2 regions of the Clostridium kluyveri DSM 555 genome follow, and region 2 is predicted to be linked to the other one. Evidence: riboswitches for the same ligand, from Rfam matches in the RefSeq annotation. Region 2 holds a riboswitch; the other holds the start of a gene.
The links. Region 2 has a riboswitch for lysine ahead of CKL_RS07600 (amino acid permease). Riboswitches for the same ligand answer to the same signal wherever they lie in the genome.
Positions count from the first base shown of each region.

Region 1: another riboswitch for lysine. It lies ahead of CKL_RS02980 (aspartate kinase); the one in region 2 lies ahead of CKL_RS07600 (amino acid permease).

Region 1 covers NC_009706.1:583,732-591,184, forward strand. The annotation lists gene ftsH (ATP-dependent zinc metalloprotease FtsH) at 1-210, shown strand, start outside; gene CKL_RS02970 (HelD family protein) at 265-2,394, shown strand; gene hydE ([FeFe] hydrogenase H-cluster radical SAM maturase HydE) at 2,464-3,507, shown strand; lysine riboswitch at 3,615-3,787, shown strand; gene CKL_RS02980 (aspartate kinase) at 4,017-5,216, shown strand; gene lysA (diaminopimelate decarboxylase) at 5,262-6,557, shown strand; gene CKL_RS02990 (glycoside hydrolase family 94 protein) at 6,653-7,453, shown strand, end outside.
Region 2 covers NC_009706.1:1,618,692-1,626,144, reverse strand. The annotation lists gene argS (arginine--tRNA ligase) at 1-1,613, opposite strand, end outside; gene galE (UDP-glucose 4-epimerase GalE) at 2,056-3,042, opposite strand; gene CKL_RS07605 (aspartate ammonia-lyase) at 3,162-4,574, opposite strand; gene CKL_RS07600 (amino acid permease) at 4,836-6,293, opposite strand; lysine riboswitch at 6,413-6,589, opposite strand; gene CKL_RS07595 (bacteriohemerythrin) at 6,691-7,122, opposite strand.

The sequences.
Region 1 (7,453 bases), 1.0 Mb from region 2:
CCAGTGCGAAATTGTAGTGCAGAAACGGCTTCAATTATTGATGAGGAAACTTTAAATATAATAAAACAATGTCATAACAAGTCCAGAGAACTTTTAAAAAACAATATAAAATTACTTGAAAAAATATCAGAAGAACTTATTGAAAAGGAAACTTTAATGGGGGATGAGTTTATGGGCATAATAAGAATGTACAGAGGTAAAGGAAAATAGATCTTATCGATAGGAACTTTAATAATTAAAAGTCAATGAAATGGAGATATAAATATGTATGAAGAGAATTCAAAAAAGGATTTACACAGGGAACTTGAACTCAATTTAGAAAAACAAAAGCTAAAAGAAGTGTTAAAAGAAATTAAAATCCAAATATTAAATTATGTGAATATTAGAAAACAAATTGTAAGTTCCATACTTGACTTGAGAGAAAAAAACTTAGAACAATATAGAGATGATGAAGACCAATATGTAGAATATTTTAGTCATGAAATGTATGCAAGAGAAGAACAGTATAGATTGGTGAATAAGAATATAAGAGAACTTTCCATACTTAAATCCTCACCTTATTTTGGAAAAATTGAGTTTGAGGATAGTTATGGGAGGGAAAGTATATACATAGGGAGATTTGGAATGACTGCAAGGGAAGACTATGAACCCATTGTAATAGATTGGAGATCTCCTGTTTGTGCTTTGTTTTACGAGGGGAAATTGGGAACTTTGAAGTATAAATCTCCTGCAGGGGAAGTTGAAGCAGAAGTACTCTCAAAAAGGCAATTCATTATAAAGAAATCCAATCTTCTGGGGATGTTTGATTCCAGTCTGGACGTAAAAGATGAAATATTACAAATGGTACTCAGTAAAAATGCAGGAGAAAAGTTAAAAGATATAGTAATGACTATACAAAAAGAGCAGGATAATATAATAAGACAGCCAAGAAAAGGAGCAGTTGTGGTGAATGGGGTAGCGGGAAGTGGCAAGACTACTATAGCTTTGCACAGGGTGGCATATCTTCTGTATAATTACAGGAAAATACTACAGGAAAGGGTACTTATACTAGGTCCTAATAGTATATTTATAGACTATATTTCAAGAGTACTTCCTAGTTTAGGAGAAGAAAAAGTTATTCAAACAACTTTCAGAGAATTCTTTGGCAGTATGATAAACCTGCCATATATAATGAGTTTTAGGGAGTATACAGAAAATGTTGTAAATAAGAATAGAGAATTTATTGATGAGGTTATATATAAGGGTTCTTTAAAATATATGGATGATATAAATAAATTGATTGATGTTGTGGAAAAATCTTATTTTAAAATGGAGGATGTACTATTTTATGATAAGGTAATATTGTCTAAGGAACAGATAAATAAAATGTTAATATATGATTTTAAAAGTATGCCTTTATTCAAAAGAGTTAGGAGACTAAAGAGAATTATCTATTCAAAAATAAGAGATGAAAGAAATATTTTAGTAAATCTTATTCAAAAAGACTATAAAGATAGAATTGAAAATATGACAGAGGGAGAACTTAATGATTTTCAAACTGATCTAGAATATAAAAGACGAAATAAAATAAGAAATGTGATATATGAAGTAATAAAAATTAAAAAGGAAAAATTAAAGTGGATGAATGAGCCGGATGTGCTTTCTATATATAATTACTTTAATAAAAATAAGCCTCTGATTTATAATGATCTAGCTGCTATTTTATATCTTAAGATAAAATTAGAAGGATTAAAATATAACAAGGGAATAAGGCATATAGTGATAGATGAAGCTCAAGACTATTCACCTCTTCAGTTTTGGGTTATCAAGGAACTTACAGACTGTAAGTCATTTACCATAGTAGGGGATGTAAATCAAATGATTATACCCTCAGAGAATAAATGTGCCATGATGGGATTAAAAGATATTTTTACCGATATAGAAGTGAAGAATTTTTCATTGGACAAAAGCTATAGATCTACAAATGAAATAATTAGTTATGCAAATAAATACTTGAAACATAACAAAATAATATCCTTAGTGAGAAAGGGAAAAGAAGTTATAGAAAAACAAATAGATAATCATAAAGAACTTGTGGACAAAATACTCCATGATGTTGTAGAATTAAAGGAGAGAGGTTACGAAAGTATTGCTGTAATATGTAGGGATTTAAAAAATACAGAAGCTTTAGGTAATTTAATTAAAAGAAGGATGCATATAAATCTTATAGATAGAGAAAATATGATTTATTCTAGTGGAGAAGTTATTCTTCCATCTTATTTTGCTAAAGGTCTGGAATTTGATGCCGTTATAATGGTAGATACCTCTCAAAGCAATGACGATACATTAAAGTATATAATGGCCACAAGAGCTCTACATGAATTGTATGTGTATAAGACTTCCTCGATTAATTAAAGTTTCTAAGCTTCAGGTTTTGTTAAATTATCCTGAAGCTTAGTGTTTTATAAAGGAGTTTATAAGATTATGATAAATAAATCAGTGCAGTTAATTGAAAAAGCAGAATATGGACATAGATTGGATAAAAACGAAATAGTTCACTTGCTTCAGGATGATGGATGTAATGAGAAACTTTTTGAGGCAGCTGACAGGATAAGAAAAAAATATGTTGGTGATAAAGTTCATCTAAGAGGATTGATAGAATTTTCAAATATGTGTAAAAGAAATTGTATGTATTGTGGATTAAGGTGTGATAATAAAAATATTGAAAGATATAGAATATCTCCAGATGATATTATTGAACTTGCTAAAAAAGCAGAGGGGTATGGATATAAAACCATAGTTATGCAGTCTGGAGAGGATGATTACTATACTGTAGATAAGCTTAAATATATAATATCAAATATAAAGAAAATGGATATGGCACTGACTTTGAGTATAGGTGAAAAGACTTTTGAAGAATACAAATCTTTTAAAGAAGCAGGTGCAGATAGATATCTAATAAGGATAGAAACCACAGATGAAAAGTTATATAAAAAAATGCATCCGGATATGAGTTATAAAAATAGAAAGAGATGTTTAAGAGAACTTAAAATTTTAGGGTATGAAGTAGGCACAGGATGTTTGATAGGACTTCCAAATCAGAGTGTTGAATCTTTAGCAGAGGACATATTGTTTTTTAAAGAAATAGATGCGGATATGATAGGAATAGGCCCTTTTATTCCAAATGAAGATACTCCATTAAAAGATGAAATGGGAGGGAATTTTATAACTAGCATAAAAGTTATGGCTGTAATTAGATTGTTAATGCCAGATATAAATATTCCGGCTACAACAGCCATGGAAAGTTTGGAGCTAAATGGTAGGGAAATAGCTCTTCAAAGTGGGGCAAATGTGGTTATGCCCAATGTAACAGAAGGGGTGTATAGAAAACTTTATGCTCTTTATCCAGGTAAAATTTGTACCGGAGATACACCGGCTCATTGTAGAAACTGCATTACAGGAAAAATAAATAATATAGGTAGAAGTATTTCTGACTCTAAAGGATTTAGAATAAAATCAGTGGTTTAGTAAATCAAAATAATTGTCTAAAAATAATGGGAAAAAAGTTTTCTGACTAAAAAAGTTGAAATTAGTAAAAGTTTATGATAAACTTAGGGCAATTTAATAATTTTGCTGCCTAGGGTAGAGGTGCTGTAATTAATAGTATTTATTTTTAATCGGCAGATGTTTGAGGAATAAAGAAAGGAATTACAGCCGAAAAGTTAGTTTGGCGAACCTAACTTTGGCTTTGCATATAATATGTGTAAGGCTGTCACTGAGATATACTTGGTGGAGAGCTACAAGGTACACAGCTGTGCATAATGTGCAGTATAGGTCTGTGTTCCTTTACTGCACTTATTTTTTATCCTGAGGAGGTAATTAGCTACTGCTCCAGCTTCTTTAAAGTGGAGTGGGTGTGCAATGCTGCACATATGGATAAATTCTTTTAGGATTCAGATGGAAAAAAGTATTATTTTATAAGTGAAATTCATCTAAACCTAGAAATTATATGATAATCAGAAATAGGGAGGAGTATTATGGCAATTATTGTTCAAAAATATGGAGGAAGTTCTGTAGGCACTCCAGAGAAAATAAAAAATGTAGCAAATACTGTAGTAAATAAAGTAAAGGCCGGGAATAGTCTGGTAGTTGTAGTGTCAGCTATGGGAGATACTACGGATGATTTAATAGCGCTTGCAAGACAAATTACGGATAATCCGGATAAAAGAGAGCTGGATGCACTTTTATCCACGGGAGAAATGATGTCCTGTGCACTGCTTGCAATGGCTATCAAAGATTTGGGATATGATGCGATAAGTTATACAGCGTATCAAATTGGAATAAAAACCAGTGGTCAATATGGTAAATCTCTTATAGATGATATAAATGCAGATAGAATGAAGAAAAGTTTAGATGAAGGCAAAATTATAATTGCAGCAGGCTTTCAAGGTATAAATGATGAAGGAGATGTAACTACCCTTGGAAGGGGTGGTTCAGATACCACAGCTGTGGCTATAGCTGTAAAGTTAAATGGAGTATGTGAAATATACACTGATGTAGATGGAATATACAGTGTGGATCCTAGAAAATATAAAAATGCTAAAAAATTGGATGAAATAGATTATGAGGAGATGCTGGAACTTTCAAGTCTAGGGGCCCAAGTTATGCATTCTAGGTCTATAGAACTTGCACAAAAATATAATATACCTGTGTATGTAGGATTAAGCAATAGTAATATAAGAGGAACAGTTATTAAGGGGGTAGATACAATGAATTTAGAAAGTAAACCAGTAACAGGACTTGCGACCAGTGATGAGGATATTGCAATTACAGTAAAAGATATTAAAAATGATATAAATATTATTTCAAATTTATTTGAGAGTGTAGCAGAAAAAAAGATTAATGTAGATATGATAAGTCAAACTGCACCTATAGATGGCAAGGTTAATGTATCCTTTACCATACCGAAAGATGATATGAAGGAATGTCTAACTATTTTAAAATCATATTTTGATAATAATCAGATAGATATAGATAAAGACATAACCAAGTTTTCCATAGTAGGTATAGGGATGAAAACTACTTCAGGAGTAGTTGCAAAAATGTTTAAGTTATTTAGAGAAAATAATATAGCTGTAAAGATGATAACTACATCAGAAATAAGAATTACCTGTGCTATAAAGCAAGAAGATAAAATGAAAACAATAAGTATTATAGCAGAAAAATTTAACTTATAAGGGTTTAATTATGTTTTTGGCAAAAACTTTTAGGAGGATACCAGTGTGAGATTAATAGGCAATATGGAAGTTAAAGATAATGTTTTATATATTGGGGGAATAAGTACTGAGAAATTGATAGAAGACTATGGAACTCCACTTTATGTAATAGATGAAAAATTAGTTAGAGATAAATGTAGAAGATATTATAAAGCTTTTAAAGCACACAAAAATAATAAAGTCACTTATGCTGGTAAAGCCTTCTTAAATTTAGCTATGTGTCAGATAATAAATAGTGAAGGACTGTATTTAGATGTGGTGTCAGAGGGAGAGCTTTATACCGCTTTAAAAAGTGGCTTTCCTATGGAAAAAATTTATTTTCATGGAAATAATAAAACATTAGAAGAGATAGAAATGGGAATAGATCTTGAAGTGGGAAGATTTGTAGTAGATAATCTTTATGAAATGGATAAGATAAATTCTTTGGCAAAGGAAAAGGGCAAAATACAGAAGGTACTTTTAAGGATAACTCCTGGAATAGAAGCTCATACCCATGAGTATATAAAGACAGGACAGATAGATTCCAAGTTTGGATTTACTATGATAAACGGTGAAATCATAGATGTAGTAAAGAAAGCTATAAGTCTTTCTAATATAAAACTTACAGGTATTCACTGTCATATAGGCTCGCAGATATTTGAAACCAAGCCCTATGAGGATGAAGTTGAAATTATGCTGAAACTGGTAAGGAAGATAAAGGATGAAACTGGATACGAAGTAGAAGAGCTGGATCTTGGGGGAGGATTTGGAATATATTACACTCCAGAGGATAAGCCTAAGACTGTAGAAGATTTTTGTAGTATTATACTGGAAAGGGCAGAAATGAAATCAAAGGAATTAGGTATAAGAGTACCATCCTTAGTAATAGAACCTGGCAGATCCATAATAGGGAATGCAGGAACGACCCTTTATACCATAGGTGCAATAAAAGAAATTCCGGGTGTAAGAAAGTATGTGTCTGTAGATGGAGGAATGGTAGATAATATAAGACCTGCACTCTATAATGCTCCTTATGAGTGTACCGTAGCAAATAGAGTAGAGGATGACAGTAAGGAAGTGGTAACTATAGCAGGAAAATGCTGTGAATCAGGAGATGTATTGATAAAAAATGTACAACTTCCAAAAGTTCAATCAGGAGATATATTGGCTGTATTTACTACAGGAGCCTATGGATATTCCATGGCAAGTAATTATAATAAGATTCCAATTCCAGCAGTGGTTTTAGTAAAGAATGGACAATCAAGACTAATCTCTAAAAGACAGAGCTTTGATAATATGATAGAAAATCAAATAATGTTGTAATTTAATTCCATCCTACTTGGGAATTTATATTTTCACTTTTATTGGGAACAATAATGAAAGTACAATTCTTTTTCACAAGAAAGGATGGATTTTTTATGCTTTATGTTATAGGTATAGCTATAATTATATTCCTTGCAATGATCTATAAAAATTTAAATAAGTGTGTTGATGTGGATGAAAATATGGTAGATGACATTCCTACACTTAATCTAGGTAAAGAAGAATTAAAAAAATATGCTAGAGAAATATCAATTATACCCGCACAAGTTAAGAAAAGAAGCTGTAAGAAAAAATTAATTGATAGTTTAGATAAAAATTATAAAAATATTTTACATGGATATAATTTTTTCAACATGGAAATTAAAAACAGAGGGGATATAGTATTTTGTGCTGAATGGCTTTTAGATAATTTATATTTGATTAAAAAAGAGTATAAGGATATAAAAACTAATATGCCGGGAGATTATTACAAGAATCTTCCTGTAATTACTAAAGGAGCTATGAAAGGATACCCTAGAATATATTACATAGCAAGGGAAATGTTACAGTGTAGTTACGGTACTGTAAGTGAAGAGGCTATAGAGACTTTTATAAGTGCCTATGAGGAAAATACAGTATTAAAAAGCTGTGAACTTTGGGCACTGCCTATAATGCTTAGAATAGCCTTAATTCAAAATATAAGTAATATAACAGAGAATATAGTATTTATGCAAAAGGAAAGAAAAAGAGCGGAGTCTGTAGCAGAAGGTATTATAAATTCTGGAAGCAATATAGATTTTGAAATTGAACGATTTAGAAGAGATAGAATAAAATTTACTTCACCTTTTACGGAAAGATTTATAAAAATATTAAGAGACAATTTTATAGATAGTGTGAAAGTATATGATTGGATAGAT
Region 2 (7,453 bases):
TTTTTAATATTCTCATCTGCTGCATTCATAATACTATGAGCATTGTAAAATTTATTGAAAGCTTTGGCCACATCTATTACATACCTGGTAACTATAAATGGTTCCAATCTATTTATGGCATTTATTATAGATTTATTAAAGTTTTCAAGGATCTTTACAAGTTCAAATTCCTCTTTGCTGCCCAATTTACTATAGTCTATCTGATTTTCATCATAGGATGCTTCTTCTGATTTTCTAAGAATACTTTTTCCCCTTGCATAGCTATATTGAACATAAGGACCAGTTTCTCCTTCAAAACTCAGCATTTCATTCCAGTCAAATACTATATCTTTCTCTCTATTATTTTTCAGATAGGTAAATATCACAGCTCCTATACCAATCTTTTTAGCCGCCTCTTCTTTATTTTCAAGCTTAGGGTTCTTCTCATTTATTATTTCAAGAGTTCTCTCTACAGATTTATTTAAAAGTTCTTCTAAAAATATTACATCTCCTTTTCGTGTAGAAAGTTTTTTATTTGCAAATCTAACCAATCCAAATCCTACATGCTTACATGAGTCCGCCCAATCTTTACCCATTAATTTGAGTGTGGTAAATACCTGCTTGAAATGAAGAGATTGGTCAAGTCCCACCACATATATACTCTTATAAAAATCATAGGTTTTTTTCCTATATATAGCTGCAGCCAAATCACGAGTTGCATATATGGTTGTTCCATCTGATTTTTTTACAATGCAAGGAGGTATATTATACTCGTCTAAAAGTACCACTTTTGCACCGTTACTTTCAACAAGAAGTCCCTTTTTATCTATTTCTTCTACAACTGCATCCATTTTGTCAGTATAAAAACTCTCTCCTGCATAGGAATCAAAATCTACCTTCAATAAATCATATACTTTTTTAAATTCCCTAAGACTTAAATCCTTAAATTTTTTCCAAAGTTTAATTTCCTCTTCCGAACCATCCTCTAATTTTTTAAAATACATTCTACCTTCTTCGTTAAGTGAGGGATCTTTTTCCGCTTCTTCATGAAATTTTACATATATTCTTAAAAGTTCCTTTATAGGGTCTCTATTTAACTCCTCTGCATTGCACCATCTATTATAAGCTGCTATAAGCTTTCCAAATTGAGTTCCCCAGTCTCCCAGATGATTTATTCTCGTACAATTATATCCTTGAAAATTTATCATCTTGTATAGGGCATTTCCTATAGACGTACTAAAAAGATGTCCTACATGGAAAGGTTTCGCAATATTAGGTGATGAATATTCTACAACTACATTTTTTCCTTCTCCCATGTCTGAACTTCCATAGCTGTCTCCTTTTAATAATATTTCTTTTAAAGTATATTCAGTAAATATTTTTTTATCTACAAAGAAATTCACATAAGGTCCTAAATTTTCAATTTTCTCGAAGTACTTGCTGTGTAATTTATCTTTTAATTCCTTAGAAATTATATTTGGTGCCTTTTTCAATACTTTTGCCAATTGAAAACATGGAAATGCGTAATCTCCCATTTCAGGTTTTGGTGGTACTTCTATTAAACCTTCTATAAAATTCAATTCCAAATCTATATTTTTTTTAATCTCTTCTGCCGCTAACTTTTTAAAATCCATATTAACAGTTAAATAAGTATACCTTTATTTAACACTTTTCAGCTCCTCTCCCATTTCTATTCTTTTAAATCAAGTGATTCAGATATTCAGGTGGAGTTTGTTATAAGAAATGCTTATCTCCATCTGAACCTTAGAAGAACTTATCCAGACGCACAGCATTGCTTATCCCTAACTTTTGAAGAAGATGAGAGTTTATCAATGGCAGCGCTTGGATAAAAACTAAAAATCCTAAGTTACTATATAATATAAAAAACCGCCTCTTTTATCTTAAGAGACGGCCTCCTCCTATCACAATATCTAAATAATAGGTATACAGCCTATCTATTATATTTCTAGCTTATAACACTTTATGCAAGCGTTATGAATAAAATCACAGAACCTACACTTTATTATATTACTATTAACATTTTTTTGTCAATATATAATTAACCATTAATATATTTTACTCTTCAAATCCATTTAAATGTTCCTTATGCCATTTCCATGCAGTATCAATAATTGTCTCAAGTGAATTATATTTTGGTTTCCAATTGAGTTCTTCTTCTGCTTTTTTAGAAGAAGCTATAAGTGTCTCAGGATCTCCTTCTCTTCTAGGAGCAATTTCAGCTTTTATTTTTTGTCCAGTTACTTTTCGTGAAACTTCAATTACTTCTTTTACAGAGAAGCCTCTGCCATTACCTAAATTATAAATTCCGCTTTTCCCATCCTCAATAATTTTATTCAATGCCAAAAGATGGGCATTAGCTAAATCCATAACATGAACATAATCTCTAATACAGGTTCCGTCTTCTGTACTGTAGTCATCCCCAAATATAAATATTTTATCTCTCTTTTTTAAAGCCACCTGAAGTATTATAGGAATCAGGTGTGTTTCAGGGTTATGATCTTCTCCTATAAGTCCTGAAATATGCGCACCTGCCGCATTGAAATATCTTAGTGCAGCATATTTTATACCATATGCCCTATCACTCCATTTTAACAATTTTTCTACCGTAAGCTTGGATTCTCCATAGGGATTAGTTGGATATGTTGAATCATCTTCAAAAATAGGTATGTTTTTAGGCTCTCCATAAGTTGCAGCAGTGGAAGAAAATACAATATATTTTACTCCATATTTTCTCATAGACTTTAATAAGTTCAAAGTACCTACAACATTATTTTCGAAATATTTAAGAGGTTCCTCTACACTTTCTCCCACCAGAGAGTAAGCTGCAAAATCTATTACTGATTCAATGTTATTTTCTTCAAACACCTTATCCACTGCATTTTCATCCCTTAAATCGCCCTGGTAAACCTTGCCTCCAAGTACAGCAGATTTATGTCCTTTTTCAAAGTTATCCAATACTACAATTTCTTTTCCTCTTTCCAAAAGCTCTGCTGCCATATGGCTCCCTATATACCCTGCTCCCCCACAAACTAAAATTGACATTTTAAAACCTCCAATACAATATTTTATTTATTATATATTCTACTACAATTATTTTTCAGTTTGTGTTAATAAAGGATTAAACTATAAATATATTTATTCACAATTAAGTACTAATATTTCTATTTATAAACTGCATATTTCCTTGATATTCTAGGTTTTGTCATGTCTACAGTATTTAATATACTATTAACTTCTCTTTCATCTAAAATTTTTTCTCTTAAAATAATCTTCCTTACAGATTCTCCAGTATTCATAGCCCTTTTGGCAATTTCAGCAGCTTCTTTATATCCTACATAAGGACAAAGAGCTGTAAGTATTCCTATACTGTTTTCTAAAAGTCCCTTACATCTTTTTCTATTTGCTGTAATACCCTGAACGCAGTTTTCAACAAAGGTATTAATACCATTTGTCAGAGTTTCTATAGACTGAAATAAATTAAAAAACATAATTGGCTCAAAGGCATTTAATTCTAATTGTCCTGCCTCTGCAGCCATATTAATGGTAACATCATTTCCAATAATATTAAAAGCTATCTGATTAATTACCTCTGGTATTACAGGATTAACCTTTCCCGGCATTATGGAAGAGCCATTTTGTTTTGCCGGAAGATTTATTTCCCCAAAGCCTGTTCTCGGTCCTGATGACATGAGCCTTAAATCATTTGCTATCTTTGATAGGTTAACTGCACAGGTTCTTATGACTGATGAAGTTATTACGAGACTATCCAAGTTTTGAGTTGAATCAATTAAATCTTCCGCCTGGTTTAATTGTATTTGTGTAATTTTACTAAGGTTAGGTATTATTTTTATTTGATACCTCATATCTGTATTTATGCCTGTCCCTATGGCTGTTCCACCTATATTGACTTCTTTTAAGCTTTCTATAACCTGATTTAATCTTAATATATCTCTTTTTATCACTGAACTATAGGCATTAAATTCCTGTCCTAATCTAATAGGTACTGCATCCTGAAGCTGAGTTCTACCCATTTTTATAATATCATTAAATTCTTCAGCTTTTTCTTTAAACACTTTTTTCAATATTTTCAACTGTTTTATACACCTTAAAATAAGTTTTATAGTTGTAATTTTACCTGCTGTTGGAATAACATCATTAGTAGATTGCCCCATATTCACGTGATCATTTGGATTGACAATATTATAATTTCCCTTTTCTCCTCCTAATAATTCAATGGATCTATTTGAAACCACTTCATTTACATTCATATTTATAGATGTACCTGCCCCACCTTGTATAGGATCTGTAATAAACTGATCTTTAAATTTACCCTCTATTATCTCATCGCAAGCTTTTACAATTGTCTCTTTAATATGTTCACCAAGCAGTCCAATACCCTCATTAGTTATAGCAGCGGCCTTTTTTATCTCTACAATACTTTTTATAAATTCCTCATGAATTTTAAGTCCTGTAATTTTAAAATTATCTGCAGCCCTTAAAGTGTTTATTCCATAATATGCACTTTTAGGAACCTTTTTTTCTCCTATGGAATCACTTTCAATTCTAAAATCCATAATATCCATCCCCTTTAACTAAGATTAAAAATAGTCGTTTCAGAAATTTGTTGATATATTAAAAATAAAAAATAAGCATTTATTCTAAATTAATAATTTTATTATTAATAATTTATCATAACATCAATATGTTTTGTATATCTAATAAGAACAAACCTGCTGTACGCTATTTGTTCTAAATATACATTAATTAAATATGCAAAATAAAAAATTGCCGGAAAACACAACTGTTCTCCAGCAATTAATCAATTAAAGTATCTATTATAATTTTACTTCCTCTTCAATACTATCAAAATCTACTTCTTCTAGCTTTATTACCTTAGTGCTATATTTTTTCTTATACCATATCCACAATCCTAAAAATAGAGGAAGTCCTATATAAGATGAGGTTACTCCACTCCAATCTATGTTGTTAGCTTCAAAATAAGTAACACCTTGTCCCAAGATAACTATAATGCAAAGCACCAATGCTATTATAGGTCCTAATGGAAATAATTTAGCCCTATATTTTAATCTTCCAAAATCCCTATTTTGAGCAACATAAGCTTTTCTAAAACGATAATGACAAATTGCTATACCAAGCCATGCTACAAATCCTGCAAGACCTGAAGCTGCTACCAGCCAAACATACACTGTACTTTCGGCATAAAGCCCTGTTAAAAAACATGCAGATGCTACTATTGTTGTAAGTATCAATGAATTTACAGGCACTCCTCTTGAATTAACTTTTGCCAGCCAGGCAGGTGCTTTCTTATCTTTAGCCATAGAATACAACATTCTAGTTGAAGCGTACATTCCAGAGTTTCCTGCCGACAGCACTGAAGTCAATATAACTGCATTCATAAGAGATGCAGCTCCTGCTATACCAGCCTTTTTAAATACCAAAGTAAAAGGACTTGTATCAACTCCTGCATTCATATACGGAATTATGGCACCTACTACAAATATTGTTCCTATATAAAATATTAGTATTCTCCAAAATATACTATTAATAGCTTTCGGTATGGTTTTTTCTGGATTTTCACTTTCTCCCGCAGCTATATCTACTAATTCAGTACCCTGAAAAGAAAAACCTGCAATCAAAAATACTAGGAATATAGATTTAAAACCTCCTACAAAAGGTGCTTCTCCTACTGTAAAATTTTTAAATCCTACTGGATTTCCATTAAATATACCTATAATAGTTGCTACTCCTACTAATATAAAAACGATAACGGTTACTACTTTGATGCCTGCAAACCAAAATTCCGATTCTCCATAGGCTCTTGCAGATAATAAATTTAATAAAACTATTACAGCTAAGAAACACACACTCCACACAATAGCTGGTACACCTGGCAGCCAATATTTCATTATAAGTGCTCCTGCTACCATTTCTGCAGCTACAGTTATTGCCCAATTGTACCAATAATTCCATCCTAATGCAAATCCTAAAGCTGGATCTACAAATTTAGTGGCATAAACACCAAAAGAGCCTGAAACCGGCATATAAGTAGCCATTTCTCCTAAGCCCGTCATTAAAAAATAAACCATAATTCCTATACAGCCATAAGCTACTAGTGCTCCTCCAGGACCTGCCTGATTAATAGTAGCACCTAATGCTAAAAATATTCCTGTTCCAATAGCTCCTCCTATGGCAATCATACTTAAATGTCTAGTCTTAAGTCCTCTTTTTAGTTCATTATCACGCTCATTATTTTGTTCTACTGAGCTCTCCATTTTTTTCTCCCCCTTATCGGTATCAAAATCCCCATAAGTGAAGTAAGTAAGATAAGCATAAAAATAGCCTTGAGAGTGTACACCCAAGGTTATAAATATAAAAATATATTAATTCCACAATGAATGATAGCTCTTCACAAATTATATTTGTGACAGTCTTGTATATATTTTATACAAAACCAGTTAATTCAACATCAAAGCATCTGTTGAACACTTCGGCAAAATTTCCTTTTAAGTCCCTTCATTGTGCTTGCCTCCAAAACTTTACTTATAAATTTTGCACCTCTATCTTAAATATTCACTTATAGTACAAATACATTATGTACTATAAGTAAATATTAGTCAATGGTATTTTAATACATTTCTCTACTCATTATGACAAAGAGCAAAATATATTTTAAATTGATTTACTTGATTTTTTAGGTTTTAGACTATCAAAATAATCTTTTAGCTTCAAATCCATACCTAGTATATGTTTTGATATCCAATCATAAATAAAATCCAATAATTTTAATACAGATTTTTGTATGTCCTCATCTAGTTCTTCCAAATCTAAATTTTCGATTTTATTTATAAAGGCATCATGAGCTTTTTTTTGTTCCTTGTACTCGGGATAATCATAAAGCTTCATTATTCTTTCTTCATCTTCAAAATGATACACAGTATATTCTTTAAGGTCATCAATTAAATTTAAAACATCTCCAAAATAATCTGCATGGTTTTCATTTATTATAAGATCGTATACAGATTCACCTATTTCAAAGAGTCTTTTATGTTCTTCATCTATCCTTTTAATGCCACAATTGTAATCATCCTTCCATTCAAACATTTTGTTATCCCCCCATCTCTAATTAATTTATCTCCTATATATAAATATTGGTCTATTAAACTCAAACTAAATTTTAACATATTTTTGTCTAATATTTATAAGCAAACAATTCCAAGTAAATATTGTTTTTTTAATTATAACAAAAAATTAAAAAATACTAAACATTCTATTAGTAATTAAATATTAATATTATTCAATACAAAAACACACCAAAATTGAAGTAATTTATCTATTTTGGTGTGTAAAAATTATTCTAAACAAAAATATTAAATTTTATTGTTAGATTGTAATTTATATTATTATTAAGAATTAAATCTAAAAAAACAACATT